3 regions of the Pantoea ananatis PA13 genome follow, and region 1 is predicted to be linked to each of the others. Evidence: predicted binding sites of a transcription regulator. Region 1 holds the regulator's gene; each other region holds the start of a gene.

What was found. The regulator CRP, encoded in region 1, controls carbon source genes, mostly activating them, when cyclic AMP is high. The targets are predictions, from matches to a motif close to ATGTGANNNNNNTCACAT.
Positions count from the first base shown of each region.
Region 2: udp (uridine phosphorylase) is a predicted target of CRP. The motif match lies at 6,715-6,732, and genes of this name have one in related genera.
Region 3: epd (erythrose-4-phosphate dehydrogenase) is a predicted target of CRP. The motif match lies at 3,107-3,124, and genes of this name have one in related genera.

Region 1 is NC_017554.1:425,587-435,478, forward strand. Features, by position in the region: gene ppiA (peptidylprolyl isomerase A) at 1-268, shown strand, start outside; gene ficA (FicA/YhfG family antitoxin) at 347-517, shown strand; gene PAGR_RS01950 (putative adenosine monophosphate-protein transferase Fic) at 507-1,106, shown strand; gene PAGR_RS01955 (aminodeoxychorismate synthase component II) at 1,277-1,852, shown strand; gene argD (bifunctional acetylornithine/succinyldiaminopimelate transaminase) at 1,941-3,161, shown strand; gene PAGR_RS01965 (YccS/YhfK family putative transporter) at 3,163-5,238, opposite strand; gene crp (cAMP-activated global transcriptional regulator CRP) at 5,297-5,929, opposite strand; gene PAGR_RS01975 (OsmC family protein) at 6,233-6,637, shown strand; gene PAGR_RS01980 (phosphoribulokinase) at 6,667-7,536, opposite strand; gene PAGR_RS01985 (YheU family protein) at 7,598-7,816, opposite strand; gene PAGR_RS01990 (hydrolase) at 7,821-8,837, opposite strand; gene PAGR_RS01995 (LysE family translocator) at 8,892-9,494, shown strand; gene PAGR_RS02000 (LacI family DNA-binding transcriptional regulator) at 9,497-9,892, opposite strand, start outside.
Region 2 is NC_017554.1:4,467,126-4,477,017, reverse strand. Features, by position in the region: gene glpT (glycerol-3-phosphate transporter) at 1-391, opposite strand, end outside; gene PAGR_RS21060 (carboxylate/amino acid/amine transporter) at 744-1,604, shown strand; gene PAGR_RS21055 (YehS family protein) at 1,750-2,229, opposite strand; gene metR (HTH-type transcriptional regulator MetR) at 2,302-3,231, opposite strand; gene metE (5-methyltetrahydropteroyltriglutamate--homocysteine S-methyltransferase) at 3,370-5,640, shown strand; gene PAGR_RS21040 (dienelactone hydrolase family protein) at 5,704-6,540, opposite strand; gene udp (uridine phosphorylase) at 6,844-7,605, shown strand; gene rmuC (DNA recombination protein RmuC) at 7,761-9,260, shown strand; gene ubiE (bifunctional demethylmenaquinone methyltransferase/2-methoxy-6-polyprenyl-1,4-benzoquinol methylase UbiE) at 9,337-9,892, shown strand, end outside.
Region 3 is NC_017554.1:917,211-927,102, reverse strand. Features, by position in the region: gene fbaA (class II fructose-bisphosphate aldolase) at 1-584, opposite strand, end outside; gene pgk (phosphoglycerate kinase) at 694-1,857, opposite strand; gene epd (erythrose-4-phosphate dehydrogenase) at 1,909-2,928, opposite strand; gene tkt (transketolase) at 3,235-5,229, opposite strand; gene loiP (metalloprotease LoiP) at 5,499-6,254, shown strand; gene speB (agmatinase) at 6,298-7,218, opposite strand; gene speA (biosynthetic arginine decarboxylase) at 7,378-9,357, opposite strand.

The sequences.
Region 1 (9,892 bases):
CAACGGCTTGCGCAACCTGCGTGGCACCATCTCAATGGCCCGTACCGCCGATAAAGACAGCGCCACCAGCCAGTTCTTCCTGAACGTTGCTGACAACGCTTTCCTGGATCACGGTCAACGTGATTTTGGTTACGCCGTATTTGGTAAGATTGTCAAAGGCCAGGACGTGGTGGATAAAATTTCTCAGGTGCCGACAAAAGACGTGGGCCCGTATCAGAATGTGCCAACCAAACCTGTGGTTATTTTGTCAGCGAAAGTCTTACCGTAATTTGATCCCATGCCATCTCGTCTCCGGCAAAGGGAAAATTTGCTCTTATACTTAGAGCAAACCTGAGCAGGAGGCGGTATGGCAAACAAACTCACAGATAAACAAAAAGCAGCGCTCTGGCAACAGCGGCGAAATGCCAGCTATCGGGCAAGCTGTCGGCTCGAAGGCTTTACCCTGACGGAACCGGAAATCAAGGGTGAAGATGCAGAAGCGCGTCTGGCCTCACTGAGGAGGCAATATGGCTGCTAACACTGCCGTCACTCAGGATCCCTACCTGTGGCAAAACGATACCGTACTGAAAAACCGTCTTGATATTCACGATGCCGCGCAGCTGCGTAAAGCCGAGTTAAGCTTTAGTGCCGCGCGCCTTGCCACGCTTGAACTGGGCCCGTGCAAGATCGGATTGCCCTACCTCTGCCATATTCACCGTACCCTGTTTCAGGACGTCTATAGCTGGGCCGGCGAACTGCGTACGCTGGACATCTGGCGCGACGAAACCCCTTTTTGTCATTTCGAGTACATCGAAAAAGAGGGAAATGCACTGATGGCGGCGCTGGAAGAGGAGAAAGCCTTGGCCTGTCTGCCTCAGGCTGAGTTTGTAAAACGGATTGCCTGGTACTATTGCGAAGTCAATATGCTGCATCCCTTCCGCGAAGGTAACGGCAGGGCGCAGCGTATTTTCTTTGAACAGCTGGCGCTGCATGCCGGCTACGTGCTGGAATGGGACAACCTGAGCGCCGAAGACTGGGTTGCGGCAAATCAGGCCAGTGCCGCCGGCGCGTTGCAGCCGCTGGAAAAGCTCTTTGCCCGTATCGTCAGTGAAGCCAAAGCCCCCTGATCCGCTTACGCCACAGGGCGGCGCCCCAGGTGCGTCGCCCTGCACGAAACCGGTTATCCTGCATCCCCACATCACACTCATCCTGAACAGCATGATAGGATAGCGCTCTGGTCATCACTCTGGATGCTGAACGCTCCGCGCATCCCTCCGGTCTGCCTGAAATCACAATCATGTTGCTGCTTATTGATAACTACGACTCGTTTACCTGGAACCTCTACCAGTATTTTTGCCAACTGGGTGCTCAGGTTCGGGTAGTAAGAAATGATGCTATTACCCTTGATGAGATGCGCACGCTGCCGCTGACTCATTTGGTGATTTCTCCCGGCCCCTGCACGCCCGATCAGAGCGGTATTTCATTGCAGGCCATCCGCCATTACGCTGGCCGTCTTCCTGTACTGGGCGTTTGCCTGGGCCATCAGGCGATAGCCCAGGTTTTTGGGGCGCAGATCGTCCGCGCTCGCGAGGTAATGCATGGTAAAACCTCGGCGGTGCAGCACAATGGTTGCGGCGTCTTCCGCGGTCTGAATCAGCCGTTGACCGTTACGCGCTACCATTCACTTATTGTCAAAACGGAAACCTTACCTGATGAGTTCGAGGTGACCGCATGGAGCCTGCGTAACGGCCAGCCGGATGAGATTATGGGGATTCGCCATAAAACGCTCGCACTGGAAGGCGTGCAGTTTCATCCAGAGAGCATCCTCAGTGAACAGGGACACCAGCTGTTGGCTAATTTCCTGCACCAGTAAAGTTGTGTTTGCCTTTAAGTGATTTTTTATGCATATTTCATGATTATTATTTCATCGTGACTCAACGAATCAGTTAATGAGGTTGTCAATGACAGCGGAAAATATGGCAGTAACGCGTGAGACGTTCGATCAGGTTATTTTGCCTGTTTATGCACCTGCTCAGTTTGTACCGGTAAAAGGCAAAGGAAGCCGCGTCTGGGATCAACAGGGTAAAGAATATATCGACTTCTCTGGCGGCATTGCCGTGACCGCTCTGGGCCATTGCCACCCGGCGCTGGTTGAGACCCTGAAGAAACAGGGCGAAACCTTATGGCATACCAGCAATGTGTTTACCAATGAACCTGCGCTGCGTCTGGCCAGTAAACTGATCAACGCCACGTTTGCGGAGCGGGTCTTTTTTGCTAATTCGGGGGCAGAAGCCAATGAGGCCGCGTTTAAGTTGGCTCGCTACTATGCCTGTAAACGCCACAGCCCGTTCAAAAGCAAAATCATTGCCTTTCACAACGCCTTTCACGGCCGGACGCTGTTCACCGTAACGGTGGGCGGTCAGCCCAAGTACTCCGACGGTTTTGGCCCGAAACCCGCCGATATCGTTCATGTGCCGTTCAACGATCTGGACGCGGTTAAGGCGGTGATTGACGATCACACTTGCGCCATTGTGGTGGAGCCGATTCAGGGTGAAGGCGGTGTGATGCCTGCAACACCAGCGTTTATGCAGGGGTTACGTGAACTGTGCGACAAACACCAGGCGCTGCTGGTACTGGATGAGGTGCAAAGCGGCATGGGGCGCAGCGGTAAGTTGTTTGCCTATGAGCACTACGGCGTGACGCCCGATATTCTGACCTCGGCGAAGGCGCTGGGCGGCGGTTTTCCGGTAAGCGCCATGCTGACCACCAATGAGGTAGCCTCAACCATGGCGCCTGGCGTGCATGGCACGACTTATGGCGGCAATCCGCTGGCATGCGCGATCGCAGAAACCGCGTTAGATATTATCAATACGCCAGCTGTACTGAATGGGGTAGAAATCCGCCGCCAGCAGTTTGTTGAGGCGCTCAAGGCTATTGATGCGCGTCACGACCTGTTCAGTGATATCCGTGGTAAAGGCCTGCTGATTGGTGCAGCCCTGAAGCCGCAGCATGCGGGCAAGGCGCGCGATATTCTGAATGCGTCAGCTGCGGAAGGCGTCATGGTGCTGGTGGCCGGAACAGATGTGATGCGCTTCGCACCGTCGCTGATTATCGAGCCTGCCGATATCGAAGAGGGCATGGCTCGCTTTGCCCGCGCGGTAGAGAAAGTGCTGTCTGCCTGAGTTATTTGCGGCGCAGACTGCGCAACAGCCAGCGGCCATGATGAGGCCGCTGGTTCCAGGCCAGAGAAGAGATCGTGTGCATGACTTTCAGATGCTCCAGGATGCGCCTGACGTGCTGCTCCAGTACCGTGACCGGCCCCTCATTTATATCTTCCACGCCCTGTAGCAGATCCGTCTGCGAACTTTCCCCATCATATTCCAGCCTTTGCTGACACCGTTGCAGGGCGATCTCGCACCATTGCAGGTAGTGCTCAGCCAGCGTGGGCGGCAGCATGGTATGTTCGCGTGCCAGAATGGTCATGGCGTTAATGTGCTCCACGATAAACTGGCAGTGCGTGACCCATAAGCGCATATCCTGCAGGTAGCGTGAATTAAATCCCGGCTCCTGCATGGCCTGATTCAGGGAGTTGAATACGGCGTTATGCGCCTGGTTGACCTTAACCCGCTGGTAAGCCAGCGCATCGGGTGACTGCTCCGGGCCCAGCAACATTCGCAGGGCATCCTGACAGGCCTCCAGCGCATCATGGGCATTCTGGCGCAGCAGGGCACTTTGCCACTGCGGCCACAGCCATAACATGCCCCCAAAGGCGATCAGGCAGCCCATCAGCGTATCCAGCAGGCGGGGCAGTAAAAACTGTGCCCCGTTAAGGGAGAGCAGTTGCAGCGTATAAACGGCCGTAACCGTAAATCCCACTATTGACCAGCCGTAAAACTGGCGGGTAAAACGGTAGCTGATAAAGGTAATCACCAGCATGATGCTCAGCACCAGCGGTTCAGGCACATCCAGGCGTAGCGACGCCGCCGCGATAGCCAGTCCGGCAAAGGTTCCCAGGGCCCGGTGCTGAATACGTACGCGGGTTGCGCTGTAGTTGCTCTGGCTGACAAACATGATGGTCATCAAAATCCAGTAGGGCTTAGGAATCGAAAAGAACACGGCCAGGGCGCTGCCCAGCATCAGCATGACGGAAAAACGCCCGGCCGTTCGCAGTGCGGAAGACCGCAGCGACAGATAGCTCCGCAACGCGGGCAGCAGCGGTAAACGACGCTGGCGATCGGCCATCAGGTCGCGTTGATAAAGCGGCTTTTGGGTTCGAAGCACCCGGGCGATACGGCTGAAATGATAGAGACAGAAGTTACCCACCGGATTGTCCGGATGCTGAAGGGCGATTTTCTCCAGCGCACCCAACTGCTTGTCCATATCGAAACGACCAGAGAGTTGGTGATACAGAATATCGTCGGCCAGCGCGCGCAGCCGGGCTGAAATCGTTCTGGCGTTCCAGCGGATGACGGCTTCAGCATGGCTTTGCTCGACCAGCTTCTGGACCTCTTCCGGCTGATGCAGGCTGACGGAGATATGCTCCTGCAGATCCAGTGCTACCTGAAACGCCCGGGTCAGGCGTTTGTGGCTGTGATCGCGACTCGCAGACAGCATATGCATTTGCTGATAGCAGGTGTTGATCAGATCGATCGCTTTTTGCTGACGCGCCAGCAGGGGCGGCAGGGCTTTTTCCGGATCAGTCAGCTGCGTCAATAAGCTGTACTTGGCGTCACAGTAATTTGCCAGCTCACGGTAGATCAGGCTCAGGCTTTCGCGCATCGGCTGCTCTTTCCACAGCCAGAACCAAAACCAGTTGAACAGGCCATACCAGAGCGTTCCACCGATATAGAGCAGGGGCGGAACGTAAATGGGCATACGGCCAATCAGGCTGAGGGTAAAAATTGCCGCGATTAACGTGCCGGGCAGCAGTCGGGCGTGCAGCGGACTGATCTCTCCGGTGACGCCAAGCAGCAAAGGCAGGGCAAACAGGATGAGCGGCAGCGGCACGTCTTTAAGCAGCAGCCACTGCATCAGTAAACTGCCAAGGGCAAACAGGCTGCCGCCGATGATCAGGCGTTTAAAGAAGCGTTTGTGGGGCGTGTCCAGACCGGCAATGTTGCAGCAGGCGGGAACCAATGAGAACAGTAATCCTTTTTGCAGATCGCCGAACAGCCAGCCGAGCGCTACGGGAAGGCACAACACCAGCGTCTGGCGCAGCGCATAGTTAACTTCGGGGTGATAGATTATTCTTCGCCACATCGGCTCAACACAAGACATTCACGGCATAATGTCGCCATCACGCCGTGAACAGTCAGGCTTAGCGTGTGCCGTAAACAACGATGGTTTTGCCGTGTGCGGAGATCAGGTTCTGATCTTCCAGCATCTTCAAGATACGGCCCACGGTTTCACGTGAACAACCAACGATTTGGCCAATTTCCTGACGAGTAATTTTAATTTGCATGCCGTCAGGATGCGTCATGGCATCTGGCTGTTTAGCCAGATTAAGCAACGTTTGTGCAATGCGTCCGGTCACATCCAGGAAAGCGAGATTTCCCACTTTTTCTGACGTCACCTGCAGACGGCGAGCCATCTGAGAAGAAAGGCGCATCAAAATATCCGGGTTAACCTGAATGAGCTGACGGAATTTCTTGTAGGAAATCTCTGCCACTTCGCACGCAGTTTTCGCACGTACCCAGGCGCTGCGCTCCTGACCTTCTTCAAACAGGCCAAGCTCACCAATAAAATCGCCTTGATTCAGATAAGAAAGAATCATCTCTTTGCCTTCTTCATCCTTAATCAGTACCGCGACGGAACCTTTCACGATGTAGTAAAGCGTTTCGGCTTTTTCACCTTGGTGAATCAGCGTACTTTTGGATGGATACTTGTGAATATGGCAATGGGACAGGAACCATTCAAGTGTAGGGTCTGTTTGCGGTTTGCCGAGAACCATTCGCTATTATCCTCTATTGTAATCGTGCCCAAAATACAGGGCTCAGTTTCCCTGCCAGGCGATGAAAGCGTTAAGCGTGTTTCCATTCAGGAAATTATTCGGGCTGCATTTGCGCAGAGCGCATCATTCTTCCCGGCTTCGTCTTCGGATGACGAAAAATATTTTCAGCACTGTTTGTAGCACAGCTTTCGCCGACTGTCTTGTGTTGTCTCGCTTCAGCAATAAGGCTGATTTCTCCGGATTGCTGTTTACCAGGCAAAAGCGTACTCTGACGCAAAAACAGGGCATTCTGGGGGCCAGATTATGCAGGCAAGAGTCAAATGGGTTGAAGGGTTAACATTCCTCGGCGAGTCTTCGTCCGGACATCAGGTCTTAATGGACGGCAATTCCGGCGATAAAGCGCCCAGCCCTATGGAAATGGTGCTGATGGCGGCCGGCGGATGCAGCGCCATTGATGTGGTATCAATTTTGCAAAAAGGTCGCAACGATGTGGCTGATTGCGAAGTAAAACTCGAATCAGAACGCCGGGAAGAAGCGCCTCGCATCTTTACCCGCATCAACCTGCATTTTATCGTCAGTGGAAAAGCACTTTCAGATAAAGCCGTGGCGCGTGCGGTCGACCTTTCAGCTGAGAAGTATTGCTCGGTTGCCATTATGTTAGGCAAAGGGGTGGAAATTACCCACAGTTACGAAGTTATCGAGCTGTAATTATTCAGAGGCCAGCGCGGCCTCTGATTTTATTCAATGCGTTTGCCTTCCATGAGCCGTTTTACCAGCGGTGCCATAATTAATTCCATCGCCAGCCCCATTTTCCCGCCAGGTACAACCAGCGTGTTGATATTGGAAATAAACGATCCCTGCAGCATAGCCAGTAGGTAGGGAAAATCAATATCTTCCAGCCCCTGAAAGTGGATGACGACAAAACTTTCATCCAGTGAAGGAATGGTGCGTGCCGCAAAGGGGTTAGAGGTGTCGACGGTTGGAACCCGCTGAAAGTTAATATGGGTGCGTGAGAACTGCGGCGTAATGAAATTGATGTAATCTTCCATTGAGCGCACCACCGAATCCATTACGGCTTCACGCGAATGACCGCGTTCACCGGTATCGCGTACCAGCTTCTGAATCCACTCCAGGTTAACGATGGGGACGACGCCGACCAGTAAATCCACTTTTTCAGCGACGTTGTGCTGAGCCGTCACGACGCCGCCGTGCAGTCCTTCATAAAACAGCACGTCCGTATCCGGTGGCAGCGGCTGCCACGGGGTAAAGGTACCTGGCACCTGATTCCAGGGCACCGCTTCGTCGTAGGTATGCAGGTATTTACGTGACTGGCCCTTGCCCTGATCACCGTATTCAACAAAGGTCTGCTCCAGCAGACCGAAATCATTCGCCTCCGGGCCAAAGTAGCTGATATGGCGACCCAGATCGCGCGCCTTACGGATAGCCATATCCATTTCAGGCCGGGTAAATCGGTGGAAACTGTCCCCTTCCAGCTCGGCCGCGTGCAAATTGAGTTGCTGAAAAATTTTACGGAATGCGAGGCTGGTGGTAGTGGTTCCGGCACCGCTGGAACCTGTTACCGCGATAATCGGATGACGTGCCGACATAGTGAAACTCCCTGTGAAATCAGGCGATGAGCATTGTTAGCACGATTTTTCGTTCTGTGCATCAGCCACGGAACTCACTTTTGCGCATGATGTTGACCGATTCGTGAAGCTCAGACCAGACCAGCACGACTTCACCTTGCTGCAGCTGGCGTCGCACATTGGCGACTTTTTCGGTCAGGCTGAGTTCCTGTTCGCCGTAGTCGGTACCTTCGCGCAGAACAAAGGCTTCAATAACGTTTTCAAGGGTTTCGGGAGAAACCTGTTGCCAGGGAATAATCACAGGGTTAGCTATCCAGATAAGGGGAAATCCACTGCGGCACGCGCTGTTCCAGCCACAATTCAGGCTGACGCAGGGTACCACTCACAAATCCAACATGACCACCGTGTGTTGTCAGCTGATAGGTAATAGTGGCAGATAACTGGTCATTCTGCGGGATCACCTCATCGCTCATAAAGGGGTCATCTTTTGCATGGATAATCAGCAACGGTTTTGTCACCGATCTCAGCAACGGCAGGGCGCTGGCACGGCGATAATAGTCCGTGGCGTCGGCAAAGCCATGCGCCCGGGCCGTGATGGCGTCGTCAAAATCACGCAGGCGACGCAGGGCATTCAGCTGACTGAGATTGACCGGTAAGGTGTCGGGCCATGCGTGCAGCTTGCGCCTGGCATTCTTTTTAAGCTGGCTCAGCAGGTAACGCTGATAAATTTGGGAAAACCCGCGTTCCAGTCGGGCGCTACAGGGTTCAAGCATCAAGGGTGCCGAAACGATAACGCCGGCATCCAGCGCAACGTCACTGCCCTGTTGGCCCAGCAGGCAACCCAGCATATTCCCGCCCAGCGAAAACCCCACAGCTGCAGTAGGAACCTGTCCCCAGCGGGCCTTCAGCCAGGTCAGGAAAAAGCGTGCATCTTCCGTCTCGCCGGAGTGGTAAATCCGGTTTAGCCTGTTCGGCTCGCCGCTACAGCCGCGAAAATGCATCACTACGGCCAGCCAGCCACGTTGCCTGCAGACTTGCATCAGGCCATGGATGTAGGGACTGTGGAAGCTTCCTTCCAGACCATGAAACAGCACCACGCGTGGTTTATGCGCGGCAAACTGTGGATCTTCACTCCAGGCCAGATCGACAAAATCACCATCGGGTAAATCCAGCCGCTGCCAGTGAGGCGTTAACGCTAGAGTACGGCGGAACAGGCGCGGCAGTATGGTTTGCACATGCGGATTGGTCAGGCCGCGCATGGGGCTGAACGCCGCGCCGTCCGGGCCCGAAAATTTCATGTTGTAAAGGCTTGTCTGTTCCATATCACACTGTTAGCTTCGATAAGTTTTCACATAATGGAGGGAGAACCCGGATTAATGGAACTCAGTCTTTTTTTATCAATGTTAGGGTTTCTCTGGGTCGCGGCGATTACACCCGGACCTAATAATATGTTACTCACCGCCTCGGGCGCCAACTTTGGCTTTTTCCGAACCCTTCCGTTAATGGTCGGCATCATGATTGGTATGCAACTGATGCTACTGATGGTGGCGTTTGGCGTAGGGGGATTGATCCTGCTCTATCCCTCACTGCACCTTATCCTGAAAGTTGCCGGGAGCCTCTATCTTCTGTGGCTGGCATGGAAAATTGCGACCGCCGCATACGAAAAGCTGGAGACCGATGCGGCACCGGTCGCGCCCATGCCCTTCTGGCAGGGAGGATTGTTGCAGTTGATCAATCCCAAAGCCTGGTTAATGGCCCTGGGGGCGATAGCCAGCTTTAGCCTGGCCGGTGCCGGATATCGCCACTCTGTCCTGTTAATCAGCGTAGGGATGGTGATGGTCAATCTGGTCGCGGGCATCATCTGGATGGGGTTTGGCGCGATGATTGGCCGTGTTTTACGCAGTCCGCGCGCGTGGAAGATATTTAACCTCAGTATGGGGCTGTTAACCGCAGCCTGCGTACTGCTCATCTGGCGCTGACGTTAACTGGAGGCGCGTTCCAGGCGCTTCCAGGGCAGCACCTCCCTGACAACCGGCGCATGGGGCTGACGGATTTTTTTCAGCAGCAACTGTACGCTGCGGGCGCCCAGCTCATTCATCGGTTGCTCTATGGTGGTCAAAGGCGGATTCAGGCTGCCGGTAAAGGGAATACCGTCAAACCCGACCACAGCCAAATCCTCGGGCACGCGCAAGCCTGCTTCCAGCGCCGCATGCACGACGCCGACCGCCAGTACATCGGACACGGCAAAGACCGCGTCTGGTCGCTCGGGTGAGTGCAACATCTCCCGTAAAGCCCGACTGCCTTCTTCACAGGAAATATCCGCAGTATAGACGACCTTAGACCAGCCCAAATCCGTTTGCTCAATGGCCTGGCGATA
Region 2 (9,892 bases), 540 kb from region 1:
CACAAATAAACAACAGCACAAACATCACCATGATGCTGGAGGTCGCCCAGGGAACAAACCCCATGAACAGCATCACGAAAGCGGCCAGGATCAATCCTGCGGGTAAAAAGACCCGTGGGTTAGAGCGGTCGGACACCGAGCCCATAATAAACTTGGAAAAGCCGTAAGCGATGGAGATACCGGAAAGCGCAAACCCCAGATCGCCTCGTGAGAAACCCTGTTCAACCAGATAAGGCATGGCCAGGGCAAAATTCTTTCTGACGAGGTAGTAAGCCGCATAGCCAAAGAAAATACCGATAAAGATTTGCCAGCGCAGGCGGCGGTAGAGTGGATCGATACGATCCTCTGCCACCTGAGGCTGGTGTGGTGCAGGTTTAAAAATACTTAACATTAGGGTGGCCCTCCGGGCGCATTATGGTTTTGATTCCCCAGCAGGTTGGGTCGAAAGAAAAAAGGGTGCTCGCAATGCACCATTTCGCGCAGAGAATAGACAGAGGCGGACTGGGTTACTGTGATGAATGACAAATTTGTTACAGTTTTATTACAGTAAGGCGCGAAAATGCCAGGCAGATGCGCTTTTTCGCCCATTTTTAACCTCAGGCATGCTCTCCTGAGCGGATAAAAGTCGGGCTGAGGGATCGTTGCCTGATCGCCTGGTAAATAACCAGATGTCAACCAGATAATGCAGCTCTGATTCAGGACATTGTTTACACTGACGCTCTGTTTATTTCGGGGTTGTTACCGTGCTTTTATTGATTGTTACTACCATTCTGTGGGCATTCTCCTTTAGCCTGATCGGTGAATACCTTGCCGGGCAAGTGGACAGCTGGTTTTCAGTGCTGATGCGCCTGGCGCTGGCCGCCATTGTGTTTCTGCCGTTCCTGCGCTGGCGCGGCTATCGGCCTTCGACGCTCTTGCTCTATATGCTGGTAGGGATGTTGCAGCTGGGCATTATGTATTTGCTGAGTTTTGAAGCCTATCTGTATCTGAGCGTGTCAGAATTCCTGCTGTTCACCGTAATGACGCCGCTGTATGTCACCTTAATCTACGACCTGATAAGCCGAAGGCCCCTGCGCGTGGGCTACATTTTCAGTGCGCTGCTGGCCGTTGCTGGCGCGGCAATCATTCGTTATGACAAAGTCAGCGATAACTTCTGGTTTGGTCTGCTGCTGGTTCAGTTGGCGAATATCTGCTTCGCGGCGGGGATGGTGGGCTACAAACGTTTGCAGGAAACCCGTCCAATGCCGCAACATACGGCGTTTTCATGGTTTTATCTGGGCGCGGTTCTGATTGCGATCGTTGCCTGGGCAGCCTGGGGCAATCCCCATAAATTGCCTACCACGACGCTGCAATGGGGCATTCTGGTCTGGCTGGGCGTCGCGGCTTCGGGGCTGGGCTACTTTATGTGGAACTACGGCGCGACGCAGGTCGATGCCGGCACGTTGGGCATTATGAATAACATGCACGTTCCGGCCGGCTTATTGGTGAACCTGGCGATATGGCAGCAAAAACCGCACTGGCCAAGCTTTATCGCAGGAGCCATCGTGATTATGGCGTCGCTGTGGGTCCATAAGCGCTGGGTGGTAGGCAACAGCGCAAGATAGTCCGGGGCGGGCCTTGCCAGCGAGTAAACCGTTGCGGGAGAGGAATGCAGGGCATCTGGGCTGGAAACAGGCTGTGAACGCCCCTGAGCCTGACCGGAAGCAGACCGCATGACAGGCGGGCTGCTTCCGGTCAGAGCGTTTCTGATTAAGCGGGTTTACCTGTGGCGGGCCGATGAATCATCGTCAGCCCTTTAAGAAAATTACGCAGGATCTGGTCACCGCACTCGCGGTAGTTTTTATGGTCCGGTTTGCGGAAGATCGCGCCAATCTCAGCCTGAGAGACCGTAAAGTTGGCTTTTTTCAGCACGTCAGGAATGTCGGTAGTTTTTAAATCAAACGCGATGCGCAGCTTTTTCATAAAGATATTGTTGTTCATCTTGCGCTCGATGGAGGGCGCAGGCGCGTCTTCACTTTTTCCGCGGCGATGAAAAATTAAACCGTTAAGAAAATATCCCATCACCACATCGGGGCAGGGGCGAAACGCCGCATCCTCATCTTTCTTCAGCCAACTGGTGATGTCCGCCTGAGCCACTTCACATTCAGCCAGCGCAAAAATCGCCACCATTTTGGCATCGTTCAGATCGAGCATATAGCGCACGCTGCGCAGAATATCGTTGTTAGTCATGGTGAGATCTTCTCATGGTAAATCGACAGGCTGCGCATTATAGGGGATTTTGCCTGCTATCGCGCAGCTTTGTCACTCACGCAATAAAACCTTCGCAGGATGCGCGGCGTCCCTGACAAAGGGCAGATGCTCGCAGGCATGCTGACGGGCAAACCGCATAAATGCTTCCAGTACCGGCTGGCGCTGTTCGCCGTCGCGCACAGCGGCGTAAAGACGACTCCATAACCCTTCGCCCAGCGTTTTGGTGATCACCAGGCCCTGTTTTTCAAAACTTTCGACGACCCAGTGCGGCAGCGCAGCAATCCCCATGCGCGCCGAGACCATTTGAATCATCAGCAGCGTGTTATCGACATTCTTGAGCGCCGGACTGATCCCCGCAGGTTGCAGAAAGTGGCGCCAGATATCCAGGCGCTGGCGCTGTACCGGATAAATCATTAGCACTTCATCCGCCAGGTCTTCAGGTGAAATGTGTTCAACCTGCGCCAGAGGGTGATCTGGCGCCAGCACCAGGCGGACTTCGAAATCAAACATGGGTGAATAGAACAAGCCTGAGCGCGGCAGGATATCCGACGTCAATACAATATCCAGTTCGCCCTGCTGCAGCGCGGGCTGCGGATCAAAGGTTACGCCCGATTTAAAATCCATCATCACCTGGGGCCAGCTCTGACGAAACTTATCTAAAGCCGGTGTCAGCCACTGAATGCAACTGTGGCATTCGATCGCGACGCGCAGCGTGGTCTGATGCGGTTCGTGGCAGGCCTGAAGCGCCTGCTGAATTTGCGGCAGTATCTGCTCTGCCAGCTGCAATAAAATTTCGCCCTGCGGGGTAAAACGCAGTGGCTGACTTTTACGAACAAACAAACGAAATCCCAGCCGCTGTTCCAGATCGCTGAACTGATGTGATAACGCCGACTGTGTCTGATGAAGCTGAGCCGCAGCAGCAGCCAGCGAGCCCGTATTCTGCAGAGCCTGAAGCGTCCGGAGGTGTTTGAATTCGATCATGAGAGTCCTTCACATCGAAGCTGAATAATTTGCGCTTGAGCGACATACAGTACCCGCAGAATATAGCGGTGTAAACATCTGGACGGCTAAACATCATTGGCGACCCGCCAAAGCCGAAGACTTTCTGGAGAATAGTGAATGACTATCTTAAATCATACTCTCGGTTTTCCACGTATTGGTCTGCGTCGCGAGCTGAAAAAAGCACTTGAAAGCTACTGGGCTGGCAACAGCACGCAGGAAGAATTACAGGCGGTGGGTCGCGAACTGCGTGCGCGCCACTGGCAACAACAAAAAGCGGCCGGCGTCGATAAAGTGCCGGTGGGCGATTTTGCCTGGTACGATCATATTCTGACGACCAGCCTGATGCTGGGCAACGTGCCTGCTCGCCATCGAAATCAGGACGGATCGATTGATCTGGATACGCTGTTCCGCCTGGGCCGGGGGCGTGCACCGACGGGTGAGCCGGCCGCGGCGGCAGAAATGACAAAATGGTTCAACACGAACTATCACTACATCGTGCCAGAATTCACGCAAGGCCAGTCGTTTTCTTTAACCTGGACCCAACTGCTGGATGAAGTGGACGAGGCGCTGGCGCTGGGTCATAACGTTAAGCCTGTGTTGTCAGGACCGTTAACCTACCTCTGGCTGGGTAAGGTAAAAGGAGAACCCTTTAATCGTCTGTCACTACTGAACGATATTCTGCCCGTTTACCAGCGGGTCCTGACCGAACTGAACGCGCGCGGCGTTGAGTGGGTACAGATTGATGAACCCGTCCTGGCGCTGGAACTGCCACAGGAATGGCGCGAGGCCTTCAAAGCGGCTTACGCTGCGTTAAACGGGCAGGTCAACCTGCTGCTGACCACCTACTTCGACAGTATCGGCCAGAATCTGGATATTATCCGCACGTTGCCAGTGCAGGGCCTGCATGTGGATCTGGTGCAGGGGCAAGATGATATCCGGCAGGTGAACCAACAACTGCCCGCAGACTGGGTGTTATCTGTCGGCGTGATCAATGGCCGCAACGTCTGGCGTGCCGATCTCAGCCGTTGGTTTGAGCGCCTGCAGCCGCTGATCGCCTCACGTGAACACCTGTGGATTGGCACGTCATGCTCGTTGCTGCACAGCCCCATTGATCTGAGTGTGGAGACCCGTCTGGACGAGGAGGTGAAAAGCTGGTTTGCCTTTGCCTTGCAAAAATGTGATGAGCTGTCGCTACTGAGTACGGCGCTTCGCCGCAACGATCCCGCATCGCTGGAGGAATGGAGCGCACCGGTTCAGGCACGTGCGCACTCCCGCCGCGTTCACAACGCGGCTGTCGCACTGCGTCTGACAAATGTTCAGGCCAAAGACACTGAACGTGCCAGCCCTTATGCCGGGCGTGCCAGCACACAACGTCAGCGTTTCAACCTGCCCGCCTGGCCAACCACCACCATCGGTTCCTTCCCGCAGACCACTGAAATTCGTGGATTACGACTCGACTTCAAAAAAGGCGCGATTGATCGCGCGCATTACCGTACCGGTATCGCGGAACACATTAAGCAGGCGATAGCTGAGCAGGAGCGTTTGGGGCTGGACGTGCTGGTTCACGGCGAGGCGGAACGCAACGATATGGTGGAATACTTTGGCGAGAACCTGGACGGCTTCGTCTTCACACAAAATGGTTGGGTACAAAGCTACGGTTCACGTTGTGTTAAACCGCCGGTCATTATTGGTGATGTCAGCCGTCCTGAAGCCATTACCGTGGCGTGGGCAACCTATGCGCAGTCCCTGACTGACAAGCCGGTAAAAGGTATGTTGACCGGCCCGGTCACCATTCTCTGTTGGTCATTCCCGCGGGAGGATGTATCACGTGAAACGATCGCCAAACAGATTGCACTGGCGTTGCGGGATGAAGTTGCGGATCTGGAACACGCCGGCATTGGCATTATTCAGATTGATGAGCCCGCACTGCGTGAAGGATTGCCGCTGCATCAGTCCGACTGGGCAGATTATCTGCGCTGGGCCGTGGAGGCGTTTCGGTTAACCGCCGCTGTCGCGAAAGACGAGACGCAAATTCACACGCATATGTGTTACTGCGAGTTTAACGACATTATGGCATCCATTGCGGCACTGGATGCGGATGTGATTACCATCGAAACCTCACGTTCCGATATGGATTTGCTGGATGCATTCAACGCATTTGAGTATCCGAATGAAATCGGGCCCGGCGTGTACGATATTCACTCCCCCAATGTACCCGACGTCGAGTGGATAGAAAATCTGTTACGCAAGGCCGCACAGCGTATCCCTGAGGAACGTCTGTGGGTGAATCCGGACTGCGGCCTGAAAACCCGCGGCTGGCGCGAAACCCGACAGGCGCTGGCTAACATGGTCAAAGCGGCAAGAAACCTGCGGGGCGAAACCGCCTGATTTCCTGGTGTTGTGTCAATACGTTGTCAGTATGTTGGGGCGCCTGAGCGCCCCTTTTTTCAGTCACTTCGCGGGGGCAACGCCGTATTGCGCAAACCAGGCTAACATGCGCGCCCAGCCATCGGTGGCCGATTCGGCGTGATAGCTTGGACGATAGTCGGCGTTAAAAGCATGTCCGGCCTCGGGATAAACAATGATCTCAGCTTTGGCATTGGCCGCGTGCAGTGCCTGGCGCATCTGCTCGACGCTCTCCAGCGGAATGCCGTCATCCTGACCTCCATACAACCCCAGCACGGGCGCGTTTAGATCAACGGCGATATCGATAGGATGTTTTTGCTGCTTCATGGTTTTTTCACCCACCAGGCGACCATACCAGGCTACGGCGGCGCGCAGTTGCGGGTTGTGCGCGGCATAAAGCCAGCTGATGCGTCCGCCCCAGCAGAAACCGGTAATCCCCATGCGGCGAATATCTCCCCCGTTACGGGCAGCCCAGTTCGCCGCGTGATCGAGATCTGCCAGCACCTGGCTGTCGGGCACTTTACTGACCAGCTCTTTGAACAGGGTAGGGATGTCGTTGTAATCGTTGGGATCGCCTTCACGGAAGTACAGTTCTGGCGCGACGGCCAGATAGCCCTCCAGCGCCAGCCGACGGCAAATGTCGCGAATATGTTCGTGAACGCCAAAAATTTCCTGTACCACCAGCACGACCGGCAACGGACCTTCTGCTGACTGCGGCTTCGCATAAAAAGCCGGCAGGTTTTCACCCTGGCTCGGAATGGAGGTTTCCCCCGCATGGATGTTAGCGCTGTCGGTAATAATGGTGGTCGCTGCTGTGGGCTGAACTGCCGGAGCAAACGCGCCTGCAGCTGATTTTTGTGTCATATTATCTTCGGTTTTCATCGTTCTCTCCGTGCAAGCATAGGCGCAATCACGTAACTATAGCCTGGCCACCCATGACAGGCACCGGGCATTGAGTAACAGAGCTGTTAACCAATAAAATTACACTTCTCTTTAACATTCCCGCGATAGCTTCCACATCACCATATGTAGCAATACGCAAGGCGAGAGATGGATGTGTGATCTAAATCACCTTATTTTTCTTTGGGAATGTAACTTTCATTTTCTTAAGTGAATTTAGTCACATATTTACCTCGCCCGGTGACGTAAAGTGGCGTAAAAATTTTCCTTAACCCGGAGTCTGATATGACACAGTCTGACGTATTCCATCTTGGCCTGACTAAAGCTGACCTGCAGGGGGCAACGCTGGCCATTGTTCCTGGCGATCCAGAGCGCGTGAAAAAGATTGCCGGACTGATGGAAGATGCACAGCATCTTGCTTCCCATCGCGAGTTCACCACCTGGCTGGCGAAGCTGGATGGCAAACCGGTTGTTGTGTGTTCGACAGGTATTGGCGGACCTTCTACATCGATTGCCGTTGAGGAACTGGCACAGCTTGGCGTGCGTACGTTCCTGCGCGTGGGAACCACTGGGGCGATTCAGCCCCATATCAACGTCGGCGATGTTTTGGTCACCACAGCATCAGTGCGCCTGGACGGTGCCAGCCTGCATTTTGCCCCCATGGCGTTTCCGGCAGTAGCAGACTTTACTTGTACGACGGCATTAGTCGCAGCGGCGGAAGCCTGTGGCGCTAAAACCCATATCGGTATTACGGCCTCTTCTGACACCTTTTACCCGGGTCAGGAACGATACGATACCTTTTCAGGCCGTGTCGTAAAAAGCTTCCAGGGCTCTATGCAGGAGTGGCAGCAGATGGGCGTGTTGAACTACGAGATGGAGTCGGCGACCCTGTTAACCATGTGTGCCAGCCAGGGGCTGAGAGCCGGGATGGTAGCGGGCGTGATCGTCAACCGCACTCAAAAAGAGATTCCGGATGCCGTCACGATGAAGCAGACGGAAAGCGACGCGGTGAAAATCGTGGTGGAAGCCGCGCGCCGTTTACTGTAATTCCCCTGTTTCAACAGACAGGCCCGTGATCGGGCCTGTCTGTCCTGCCACTCACAAGCCTTTGCGTGGCCTCTTCCAACGCCAGCAAATATATCTGGACATTCATACAGTGCGAATTTACCTTTTCCTTCATTAGCCTGACCAGCGGGGAAAATATGGATCAGCACATCATTATCTACATCTGCCTGGCGCTTGCTGGCCTTGGTGTGGGCTGGATACTGGCGCAAATGCGGGTCGGCCATCAACTGGCCAGCTTTTCTACAGAACGTCGCCTGCTAAACGAGGGGCAACAGCGTCAGCAGCTGCATATCGACCAGCTCCAGCAACAGGTGCAGCAGCGTGAACAGGAGCTGATACAGCTTCATGGCGCGTTAAGCGGGGCCAATGAGCGCCTGCAACAGCTCGACTACTGGCGCAACGAGAGCGAACAACTCACCCGTGAACTTCGTAATCAGCTCGAAGTGAACAGCGCGCAGGAAGCAGAGCTGCGCGAGGTCACGATTCGTCTGGAAGAAACCCGCTTTGCAGCAGAAGAAAAACAGCGACTGCTGACAAACAGCGAGCAGCGACTCAGCGCGCAGTTTGAAAATCTGGCCAACCGTATTTTTGAAAACAGTGGACGTCGGGTTGATGAGCAGAATCGTCAAAGTCTTAACAGCCTGATAGGGCCGCTCCGGGAGCAGCTTGACGGGTTTCGCCGCCAGGTGAATGAAAGCTTCGGTGCCGAAGCCCGTGAGCGCCACACGCTCACTCACGAGATTCGTCAGTTGCAGCAGTTGAATGCCCAGATGGCTCAGGAGGCGCTTAATCTCACGAAGGCGCTCAAAGGCGACAATAAAATTCAGGGCAACTGGGGCGAAGTGGTACTGAGCCGGGTGCTGGAAGCTTCTGGGCTGCGTGAGGGCTATGAGTACGACATTCAGGTCAGCATGCAGAATGAACAGCAAAGCCGGATGCAGCCGGATGTGATTGTTCGCCTGCCACAGGGAAAAGATGTGGTTATCGACGCTAAAATGACGCTGGTGGCCTACGAGCGTTATTTTAATGCCGATGACGATGTGGAACGCGAGCAGGCTATTCAGGAACATGTCAGCGCCATGCGCGGGCACATTCGCCTGCTGGGCCGCAAAGATTATCAACAATTGCCCGGTTTACGCTCGCTGGATTATGTGTTGATGTTTATTCCTGTTGAGCCGGCCTTCCTGTTGGCTATCGATCGTCAGCCCGAACTCATCAGTGAAGCCCTGCAGCAGAACATCATGCTGGTCAGCCCAACTACGCTGCTGGTGGCGCTGCGGACGATTAATAATCTCTGGCGCTATGAGCACCAGAGTCGTAATGCACAGCGCATTGCAGAGCGGGCCTCCAGACTATATGACAAAATGCGGCTGTTTGTAGACGATATGAGCGGGATTGGTCACAGCCTTGATAAGGCGCAGAACAGCTATCGCGAGGCGATGAAGAAACTGGCAGAGGGGCGCGGCAACCTTATCGCCCAGGCTGAAGGTTTTCGCGATCTGGGTGTAGAAGTCAAACGCGCCATTAACCCGCACCTGGTTGAACAAGCCATGCCTGAGAATGAGCACGACAGTGAGCAAAATGACAAGGACAACGCAGACGAAAGTCATGAGCGGGTTCGGCACCTCCGCGAATAAGCAGGTCACCAGCGTGCCTGACCTCTATGACTCTGATACACTTCAGTGAGTATTGTTTGTGGAGCAGGTAAAACCGATGGCAGATGAATCACAGCAGGAAACTACCCATTTTGGCTTTCAGACGGTCGCCAAAAGCGAGAAAGCCGATAAAGTCGCGGACGTGTTTCACTCCGTAGCGGCAAAATATGACCTGATGAACGATTTAATGTCGTTTGGCGTCCATCGAGTCTGGAAGCGTTTTACCATTGACAGCAGCGGCGTGCGCCGTGGTCAGCGCGTGCTGGATCTGGCGGGTGGAACCGGCGATCTGACCGCGAAATTTTCGCGCCTGGTGGGTGAAACCGGTCAGGTTGTGCTGGCTGACATTAACAGCTCAATGCTGAAAATGGGCCGGGAAAAACTGCGTAATCTGGGCGTGGTAGGCAACGTCAGCTATGTGCAGGCCAACGCCGAAGCATTGCCGTTTCCTGATAACTATTTTGACTGCATCACTATTTCGTTCGGTCTGCGTAACGTGACTGAAAAAGAGAAGGCACTGGCCTCGATGTTCCGCGTGCTGAAGCCAGGTGGACGTTTACTGGTGCTGGAGTTCTCTAAACCTGTTATCGAACCCCTTAGCAAAGCTTACGATG
Region 3 (9,892 bases), 490 kb from region 1:
GCTGAAGCATCCATATGGCTGTTATCTACGCCATCTTCTTCACCACCGGTGCAGCCCAGCTCAATTTCCAGGGTCATGTCGATTTTCGCCATGCGCGCCAGGTATTTGCTGCTGATTTCGATGTTTTCTTCCAGTGACTCTTCGGACAGGTCGATCATGTGAGAAGAGAACAGCGGCTTACCGGTTTTCTTGAAGTGCTCTTCGCCCGCGTCCAGCAGACCGTCGATCCACGGCAGCAGTTTCTTGGCGCAGTGGTCGGTATGCAGGATAACCGGCACGCCGTACTGCTCAGCCATCAGATGCACGTGGTGTGCGCCAGAGATGGCACCGAAAATCGCTGCGCCCTGTGGCTTGTCTGTTTTAAAACCTTTACCGGCGATGAATGCAGCACCACCGTTGGAGAACTGTACGATAACCGGCGCTTTTACTTTCGCCGCGGCTTCCAGTACAGCGTTAATGGAGTCGGTGCCGACACAGTTGACCGCAGGCAGAGCGAATTTGTTCTCTTTCGCTACTTTGAAGATCTTCTGAACGTCATCACCAGTGACAACGCCGGGTTTTACGAAATCAAAAATTTTAGACATGATTGTGTCCTGTTTCGTGACCGGTTATCCCCGATACGGGGACAGCGATTTAAACGCCCGGTTTCGGGCGAGTTTTCAGGCGATGCCGTAGGGCACCGCCCCCAAAGGATTACTGCTTCGCACGCTCTTCCAGCATGGCTACGGCAGGCAGTTTTTTGCCTTCCACGAACTCCAGGAAGGCACCGCCGCCGGTAGAGATGTAGGAGATTTTGTCTTCGATACCGAACAGGTCGATAGCCGCCAGCGTATCACCGCCGCCCGCCACTGAGAATGCTTCGCTGTCTGCAATGGCGTTAGCCACAATCTCGGTGCCTTTGCGGAAGTTCGGGAATTCAAACACGCCCACCGGGCCGTTCCACAGAATGGTTTTGGCATTCTTCAGGATGGTCGCCATGGCCTGAGCGGTTTCATCACCGAAGTCCATAATCTCTTCGTTATCTGCGACTTCCGAAACCTTTTTCACGGTTGCCGGGGCAGTTTCAGAGAATTCCGTGCCAACACGTGAATCGGTTGGAACAGGAATGCCGTACTGATCGCGCAGGCCTTTGGCCGCGTCAACGAAGTCTGGCTCATACAGCGATTTGCCCACGTTGTTGTCGATAGCGACAAAGGTGTTGGCGATGCCGCCGCCGACAATCACGGTATCGGCAATCTTCACCAGCGACTGCAGCACGTCAAATTTGGTTGAAACCTTAGAACCACCGACCACAGCCACCAGCGGGCGCTCAGGGTTCTTCATCACTTTACCCAGCGCTTCCAGCTCAGCTGACAGCAGCGGGCCAGCACAGGCGACAGGGGCAAATTTGCCAACGCCATGCGTGGATGCCTGGGCGCGGTGCGCGGTACCAAAAGCATCCATAACAAAGACGTCGCACAGCGCAGCGTATTTCTTAGACAGCGCTTCGTCGTCTTTCTTTTCGCCTTTATTGAAGCGAACGTTTTCCAGTACGACCAGTTCGCCCGCGCCGATATCGACGCCGTCGAGGTAGTCTTTCGCCAGGGTAACCTGAGTACCGTTAAGTTTCTCTTTCAGGTAGTTCACTACTGGCAGCAGTGAGAATTCTTCGTTGTATTCACCTTCGGTCGGACGACCCAGGTGAGAGGTAACCATCACTTTGGCGCCCTGTTTCAACGCCGCTTCGATAGTTGGCAGTGAAGCACGAATACGTGCATCTGACGTCACTTTCCCTTCTTTCACTGGTACGTTGAGATCGGCGCGAATTAAAACGCGTTTGCCAGCAAGATCCAGATCGGTCATCTTAATTACGGACATGGTGAACCCTCTCGTTGATTCTCATAAGTTTTGCCAGACGCAAACCGCGTCTTACCTGAAACCGCTTGCGGCCATCGCTAACGTTGTGTCGAGCATTCGGTTAGCAAAGCCCCATTCGTTGTCACACCAGACCAGGGTTTTGATCAGATGCTGACCGCTGACCCGCGTTTGTGTACCGTCCACAATGGCACTGTGCGGATCATGGTTGAAATCTACTGAGACTAACGGCAATTCTGTATAGTCAACTATACCACGAAATGCCCCTTCTGCCGCGCTTTGCAACAAGGCGTTAACCTCACAGGCCCGAACGGGCTGGCGCACGGAAACGCTGAGATCAATGGCCGTCACGTTGATCGTCGGTACGCGAACCGCGATGGCTTCGAAGCGATCGTTAAATTTCGGAAAAATACGCGCAATGCCTGCCGCCAACCGGGTATCCACCGGGATGATAGACTGACTGGCCGCACGCGTACGGCGCAGATCGCTGTGGTAGGCGTCAATCACCTGCTGATCGTGCATCGCCGAATGGATAGTCGTTACCGTCCCCGACTCGATACCAAAAGCGTCGTCCAGTAGCTTAATCACCGGAATAATGCAGTTAGTGGTACAGGATGCATTAGAGACAATACAGTCCGTTTGTTTCAGTTCCTGCTCGTTAACGCCGTACACCACGGTTGCATCAAGATCGTTCCCCCCTGGATGGGAAAACAGCACTTTCTTCGCTCCTGCACGCAGATAGGCTTCGCCGTCATCACGGGAACCGTAAACGCCTGTGCAGTCCAGCACCACGTCAACGTTAAGCTCGCCCCAGGGCAGTTCGTCCAGTCCGGCACGATGCAGGATACGGATAATATCGTCTCCGACCCACAGCTGATCACGCTCCTGACGCACATCCAGCGCGAAACGCCCATGACTGGTATCGTACTTTAGCAGGTGCGCCATGCCCGCAGCCTCAGCCAGTTCGTTAACTGCCACCACTGTGATCTCCGCGCGGCGCCCCGTTTCATACAGTGCACGCAACACGTTGCGCCCAATGCGACCAAAGCCGTTTATCGCTACCCGAATGGTCATCTTTCTCCTGCCAAACCAGACTGAAAAAAAGGTGCAGATAGCCTGAGCGTTTCACTGCATTTTGTACAGGAGATTCTTAGCCCGACCGCTGGCAAAGCAGCCTAAACTGAAACGGTTCAGCTAGGATAATAGAAGGACGGAATAACGGGAATGATTGCGATCAAGCGGGCTGCGTATTTTTGGATCTACATCACAAAATTACGCAAAAAATCGCTATTACTACAGGAATAATTTTGTCGATAAGGGGGCAAACTGGGCCCCCTTTCATCTGGTTCAGGCGAGCCTTCACTCGCCTGCGCCCTTTTGTCAGGCCAGCAACGCTTTTGCTTTCGCTACTACGTTGTCTACCGTGAAGCCGAAGACTTCAAACAGCTTCTCAGCAGGCGCTGACTCACCAAAGGTGGTCATGCCGACGATAGCGCCGTTCAGGCCGGTATATTTGAACCAATAGTCTGCAATACCCGCTTCAATAGCAACGCGAGCGGCAACGGCCTTCGGCAGGACAGATTCACGATACTCTGCAGACTGCTTGTCGAACGCATCCGTTGATGGCATGGAAACCACGCGAACCTTACGGCCTTCATCGGTCAGTTTCTGATACGCAGCCACAGCCAGTTCAACTTCTGAACCGGTGGCGATCAGAATCAGCTCTGGCGTGCCCGCGCTGTCTTTCAGCACATAACCGCCGCGGGACACGTTTGCCAGCTGCTCTGCGGTACGATCCTGCTGCGCCAGATTCTGACGAGAGAAGATCAGTGCGCTTGGACCATCTTTACGCTCAATCGCATATTTCCACGCCACTGCTGATTCCACCTGATCACACGGACGCCACAGGCTCATGTTTGGTGTGGTACGCAGGCTCGCCATCTGCTCTACCGGCTGGTGCGTCGGGCCATCTTCGCCCAGGCCAATTGAGTCGTGGGTATAAACCATAATCTGACGGATTTTCATCAGCGCGGCCATACGGGCGGCGTTACGTGCATACTCAACAAACATCAGGAAGGTCGCGGTATAAGGCAGGAAGCCGCCATGCAGCGCCAGACCGTTGGCAATCGCGGTCATACCGAATTCACGCACGCCGTAGTGAATATAGTTGCCGGCAGCGTCTTCATTGATGGGCTTAGAGCCAGACCAGATGGTGAGGTTACTGGGTGCCAGATCAGCCGAACCGCCCAGATATTCTGGCAGGATTTTACCAAAGGCTTCGATCGCATTTTGTGAGGCTTTACGGCTGGCGATTTTCGCCGGGTTAGCCTGTAACTGCTCGATAAACTTCTGCGATTCCTGCTGCCAGTTAGCCGGCAGTTCGTTGCTCATGCGGCGCGTAAATTCTGCAGCCAGCTCTGGGAAGGCACTGGCATAGGCCGCGAATTTCGTGTTCCACGCATCCTCTTTCGCCTTGCCTACTTCCTTAGCATCCCACTCAGCATAAATGTCTGAAGGAATAACGAAAGGCGGATAGTCCCAGCCTAACTGTTTGCGGGTGAGCGCTATCTCGTCATCGCCCAGCGGTGCGCCGTGTGAGTCGTGGGTCCCCGCTTTATTCGGTGAACCAAAACCGATCACAGTTTTGCACATCAGCAGTGACGGCTTGTCGCTCACCGCTTTCGCTTCTTCAATGGCTTTCGCGATGGCGTCGGCATCGTGACCGTCAACGCCGCGCACCACATGCCAGCCGTAAGCTTCGAAGCGCTTCGCGGTGTCATCGGTGAACCAGCCGTCAACATGACCATCGATGGAGATACCATTGTCATCATAGAATGCCACCAGCTTGCCCAGCTTCAGCGTACCCGCCAGCGAGCACACTTCGTGTGAGATGCCTTCCATCATGCAGCCGTCGCCCATAAAGACCCAGGTATTATGATCTACGATCTCATGGCCCGGACGGTTGAACTGTGCTGCCAGCGTGCGCTCCGCAATGGCAAAACCTACGGCGTTAGCGATGCCCTGCCCCAGCGGACCGGTCGTGGTTTCCACGCCCACGGTATAGCCATATTCAGGGTGCCCCGGCGTTTTAGAATGCAACTGACGGAAGTTTTCCAGCTCGCTAATCGGTAAATCGTAGCCGGTAAGGTGCAGCAGGCTGTAAATCAGCATCGAACCGTGACCATTGGACAGAACAAAACGGTCGCGATCGGCCCAGTGTGGGTTGGTTGGGTTATGATTGAGATAGCCGCGCCACAAGACTTCGGCGATATCCGCCATGCCCATCGGGGCACCCGGATGTCCCGATTTAGCTTTTTGCACTGCGTCCATACTTAACGCGCGAATGGCGTTGGCAAGATCTTTACGAGAGGGCATCTTCTACTCCAGTTCGGATTAATGATTTGCGCCTTAACCTGTTGTAATTAATCAGCTATCGGGCAAAGCACGGGAAAAGTTTCACCACAATGTACATGAAAAACGGGGCAAAAGTAATGTCGTAAAACGCTAAATGTTCCCGCTTCGTCTGGCTTTTCCAGTCATGTCTGCTAGCAAAAAGGTTTATCACGAACTATAACCTGTTGGTTAAACCACCTTGTAGGGATTCAGGTGTTTGTTTTTTATCTTGTTACTTATGGGACGACAGAATGAAAATTCATAAAACGGCACTGGCTCTGGGCCTGGTTGCGCTGCTTAGCGGCTGTGAGGGTGTAAATAGTAATGGTCTGCTGCAATCCGGCGCACAGGCATTTCAGGCTTACACGTTGAGTGATGCTCAGGTTAAGCAGCTTAGCGATCAGTCCTGCGCCCAAATGGACAAAGAAAATCAGGTCGCGCCAGCTGACAGCGAGTACCAGCAACGGCTGAATAAAATCGCTTCGGCACTGGGCGACAACATCAATGGTATCCCGGCTAACTACAAGGTTTACCAGACCAAAGACGTTAACGCCTGGGCAATGGCCAATGGCTGCATCCGCGTTTACAGCGGACTGATGGATATGATGACCGACAATGAAGTCGAGGCGGTACTGGGCCATGAAATGGGCCACGTTGCGCTGGGTCATACGCGCAAAGCGATGCAGGTCGCCTTCACCACAACGGCAGCACGCACCGCGGCGGCATCGGCTGGCGGTATTATTGGTTCGCTGTCACAGTCGCAGTTGGGTGATATGGGTGAAAAATTAGTGAATGCCCAGTTCTCGCAGACGCAGGAGACTCAGGCTGATGACTACTCATACAACCTGCTGAAAAAGCGCGGTATTGATCCGGTCGGGCTGGCAACCAGCTTTGAAAAACTGGCAAAACTGGAACAGGGCCGTCAAAGCTCAATGTTTGACTCGCATCCTGACTCCGAAGCGCGTGCGCAGCATATTCGCGATCGCATCGCCGCAGACGGCAAGTAAGTCAGAATCAGAGGGATAACCCTGAGGTTATCCCTCTGTCGCATCAGCCTTTATTCGCTGCCTGAACGTGCAACATGTCCAGCGCCAGCGTAGCGGCGGCAAGTGCCGTTAGATCGGCGTGATCGTAACCCGGCGCGACTTCCACCAGATCCATCCCCACGATATTCATGCCCTGTAAACCACGAATCAGTTTAGTGGCTTTATCTGTGGTTAAACCGCCAATGACCGGCGTACCGGTGCCCGGCGCATGCGCAGGATCCAGACAGTCGATATCAAATGTCAGATAAACTGGCAGGTCGCCGACGGTGCGCTTAATTTCCGCCAGAAGATCGTCCACGCTGCGGTCGTTAACCTGAGCAGCATCCAGCACGTTAAAGCCCAGGCTTTTGTCGAATTCGGTACGAATACCGATTTGCACCGAGTGCTGAGGATCGATGAGCCCCTCTTTCGGTGCGGTAAAGAACATGGTGCCATGGTCAAACGTTGGACCATTGGAGTAGGTATCGGTATGGGCGTCAAAGTGTACCAGCGCCATTTTACCAAAGTGCTTCGCATGCGCGCGCAGCAGGGGAAGCGTGACGTAGTGATCGCCACCAAAGGTCATCATGCGTTTGCCGTTCGCCAGCAGTTTCTCTGCGTGGGCCTGCAGCTTGTCAGACAGATCCTGTGAATCACCAAAGGCGTAAACCAGATCGCCGCAGTCCACCACGTTCAGGCGCTGACGCAGGTCAAACTCCCACGGCCAGCGGCAGCCTTCCCAGGCGAGATTGGTCGAAATCTGGCGGATAGCGCCTGGGCCAAGACGGCTGCCTGGACGGCCTGAGGTCGCGGCGTCAAAGGGCACCCCGGTGATCACCCACTCTGCGTCGCTGTCGTAAGGCTGGAAATTAACCGGAAAACGCATAAAACCAAAGGCATTAGAAACCAGTGAATTGTCGTACTGATTGCCGAGGGTATTGTACATAAGTCGTCCTCTGTCTGTGCATGAGGCGGGCCTGGAGCGCGCACCATGAAGGTTGAGATAAAAAAAATCCCCTCCGCGTCGTTAGGCCCGACGAGGAAGGGATGGGTTGCTGCCGATTATCAACAATGTCCCGACCCGCTGCAAGCGCTTCGCGGGGCTTTATTCGTCTTCTAAATAGGTGTAGCCATACAGACCGCTTTCGAACTCCTGCAGGAACTGCTCACGCAGTTCGTCATCCAGTTCAGAAGTCTGAATCTGCTTACGGAACAGCGTCATCAGTTCGTTCGGATCGAGCTGAACATACTGCAGCATGTCGGCCACGGTATCGCCCTCATCCGACAGTTGAACCTCCACCTCGCCATTCTGGAAGGCAAACACGTCAACCGCTTCGGTGTCACCAAACAGGTTATGCATGTTACCCAGGATTTCCTGATAGGCGCCGACCATAAAGAAGCCAAGCATCGGTGGGTTGTCCACGTCGTACTCCGGCATCGGCATGGTTGTGGCAATACCGTCACCATCAACATAGTGATCGATGGTACCGTCAGAGTCACAGGTGATGTCCAGCAGCACGGCACGACGTTCCGGTTTTTTATTCAGGCCTTCCAGCGGCAGCACAGGGAACAGCTGATCGATGCCCCATGCATCCGGCATGGACTGGAACAGCGAGAAGTTAACGTAGATCTTGTCCGCCATGCGCTCCTGCAACTCGTCGATGATCGGACGGTGCGCGCGGTTGCTGGGATCAAGATGCTGCTGAATGTAGTGACAGATGCTCAGATAAAGCTGTTCTGCCCAGGCGCGCTGTTTCAGGCTGTAGGTACCGGATGAGTAGCCTGTATGGATATCAAACAGGTCCATCTGGCTGTCGTGCAGCCATTCACGCAGCGAACGACGCGTGTCCGGCTCGTGCATCTCCTGCCAGGTTTCCCACATGCTCAGGATAGGACGCGGGGCATCCTCAATCTCTGGCGCTTCTGGCTTACTGAATTCGTTACGCTCAACGCCGATGATGTTAGATACCAGCACCGTGTGGTGAGCCGTGACTGCGCGGCCGGATTCGGTAATCACCGTTGGGTGCTCAAGTCCATGCTCGTCACAGGCTGCGCCAATTCCCCAGATCACGTTATTGGCATATTCATTCAGTCCGTAATTGACCGAACAGTCGGACTGTGAACGGGTACCTTCATAGTCAACGCCCAGGCCGCCGCCAACGTCAAAGCACTTAATGTTGACACCGAGTTTTGCCAGTTCCACATAGAAGCGCGCAGACTCACGCACCCCGGTCGCGATATCGCGAATGTTAGACATCTGCGATCCCAAATGGAAATGCAGCAGCTGCAGGCTGTCGATCCGGCCCGCTTCACGCATGATTTCAACCAGCTTGAGCACCTGCGTTGCTGACAGGCCAAATTTAGATTTTTCGCCGCCGCTCGACTGCCACTTACCAGAACCCTGTGAAGCGAGACGTGCACGAATGCCCAGACGCGGCACCACATTCAGGCGCTCGGCTTCTTCCAGCACCATGCGCACTTCGGTCATCTTCTCCAGAACCAGATAAACCTTGTGCCCTATCTTCTCGCCAATCAGCGCCAGACGAATATATTCACGATCTTTGTAACCATTACATACAATAACCGAACGGGTCTGACCGGCATGGGCCAGTACCGCCATCAGTTCGGCTTTTGAACCGGCTTCCAGACCCAGCGGTTCGCCAGAATTGACCAGGGATTCGATGACGCGCTTATGCTGGTTCACCTTGATGGGATACACCAGGAAGTAATCACCGGTATAACCGTAAGACTCACGTGCGCGTTTAAAAGCAGCGTTTATTGAGCGCAGGCGATGCTGAAGAATCTGAGGGAAACAGAACAGCGCGGGCAGACGTTGGCCCTGGGCCTCGCGTTCCTTAACCAGCTTAGCCAGATCGACACGCACATCCGGACGATCCGGATCGGGGCAGACGCTAATATGACCCAGTTCATTGACGTCATAGTAGTTATTGCCCCACCAGGCAATGTTGTAGGTCCGCAGCATCAGGCTGGCGTCCTGATCGTTCATCGCCACCTCCTGCATTGAGCGGAGTGCACCTTGTTCGCCAGCTGACGAACCCTTGATATTCTTCATGCCGTCAGACATCGCGAACCTCAATTTTCCGTTGAAAGATAATAATGTAAACCGACTTGAAGGTCGGGAGTCTGGAAATTCGTTGCCACATATTACGTCATGCTCTGTCTGCGTTGCGAACCTGCACGATGCATCACTGTAGTGTTAAGTGTAAAACACTCAGCCACGTCAGGTACAAAAGGGCCGCGAATAATTCACGACGCTCACCGCCTGGACGATATAAACCGCTATCGCGTCAGAGGTTAACCAGCGCTTGTGTCGGGATAATTACCGAAACTAATAAAATGTCGGCAGAAGAGAAATAAGGACGGGAAACAGGATAACGCCAGCGCCGTGCCAGCACGCGAAAAGGCCGGGAGAGAGAAGATAAGGCTCATTACTCGTATCACCTCCGCACATGTCCTGGACATGTGGAAAACCACCAGGGTGAAAGCCAGACAGCTGTCTGACGGGCGCGACGCGGTAAGCGCGTCATCCTTTTTTTCTGCTGAGAACGCAGCGGCGTTTTATACATTTTGCGCCTAAAAAAAGCAAAGAGATTATTTGC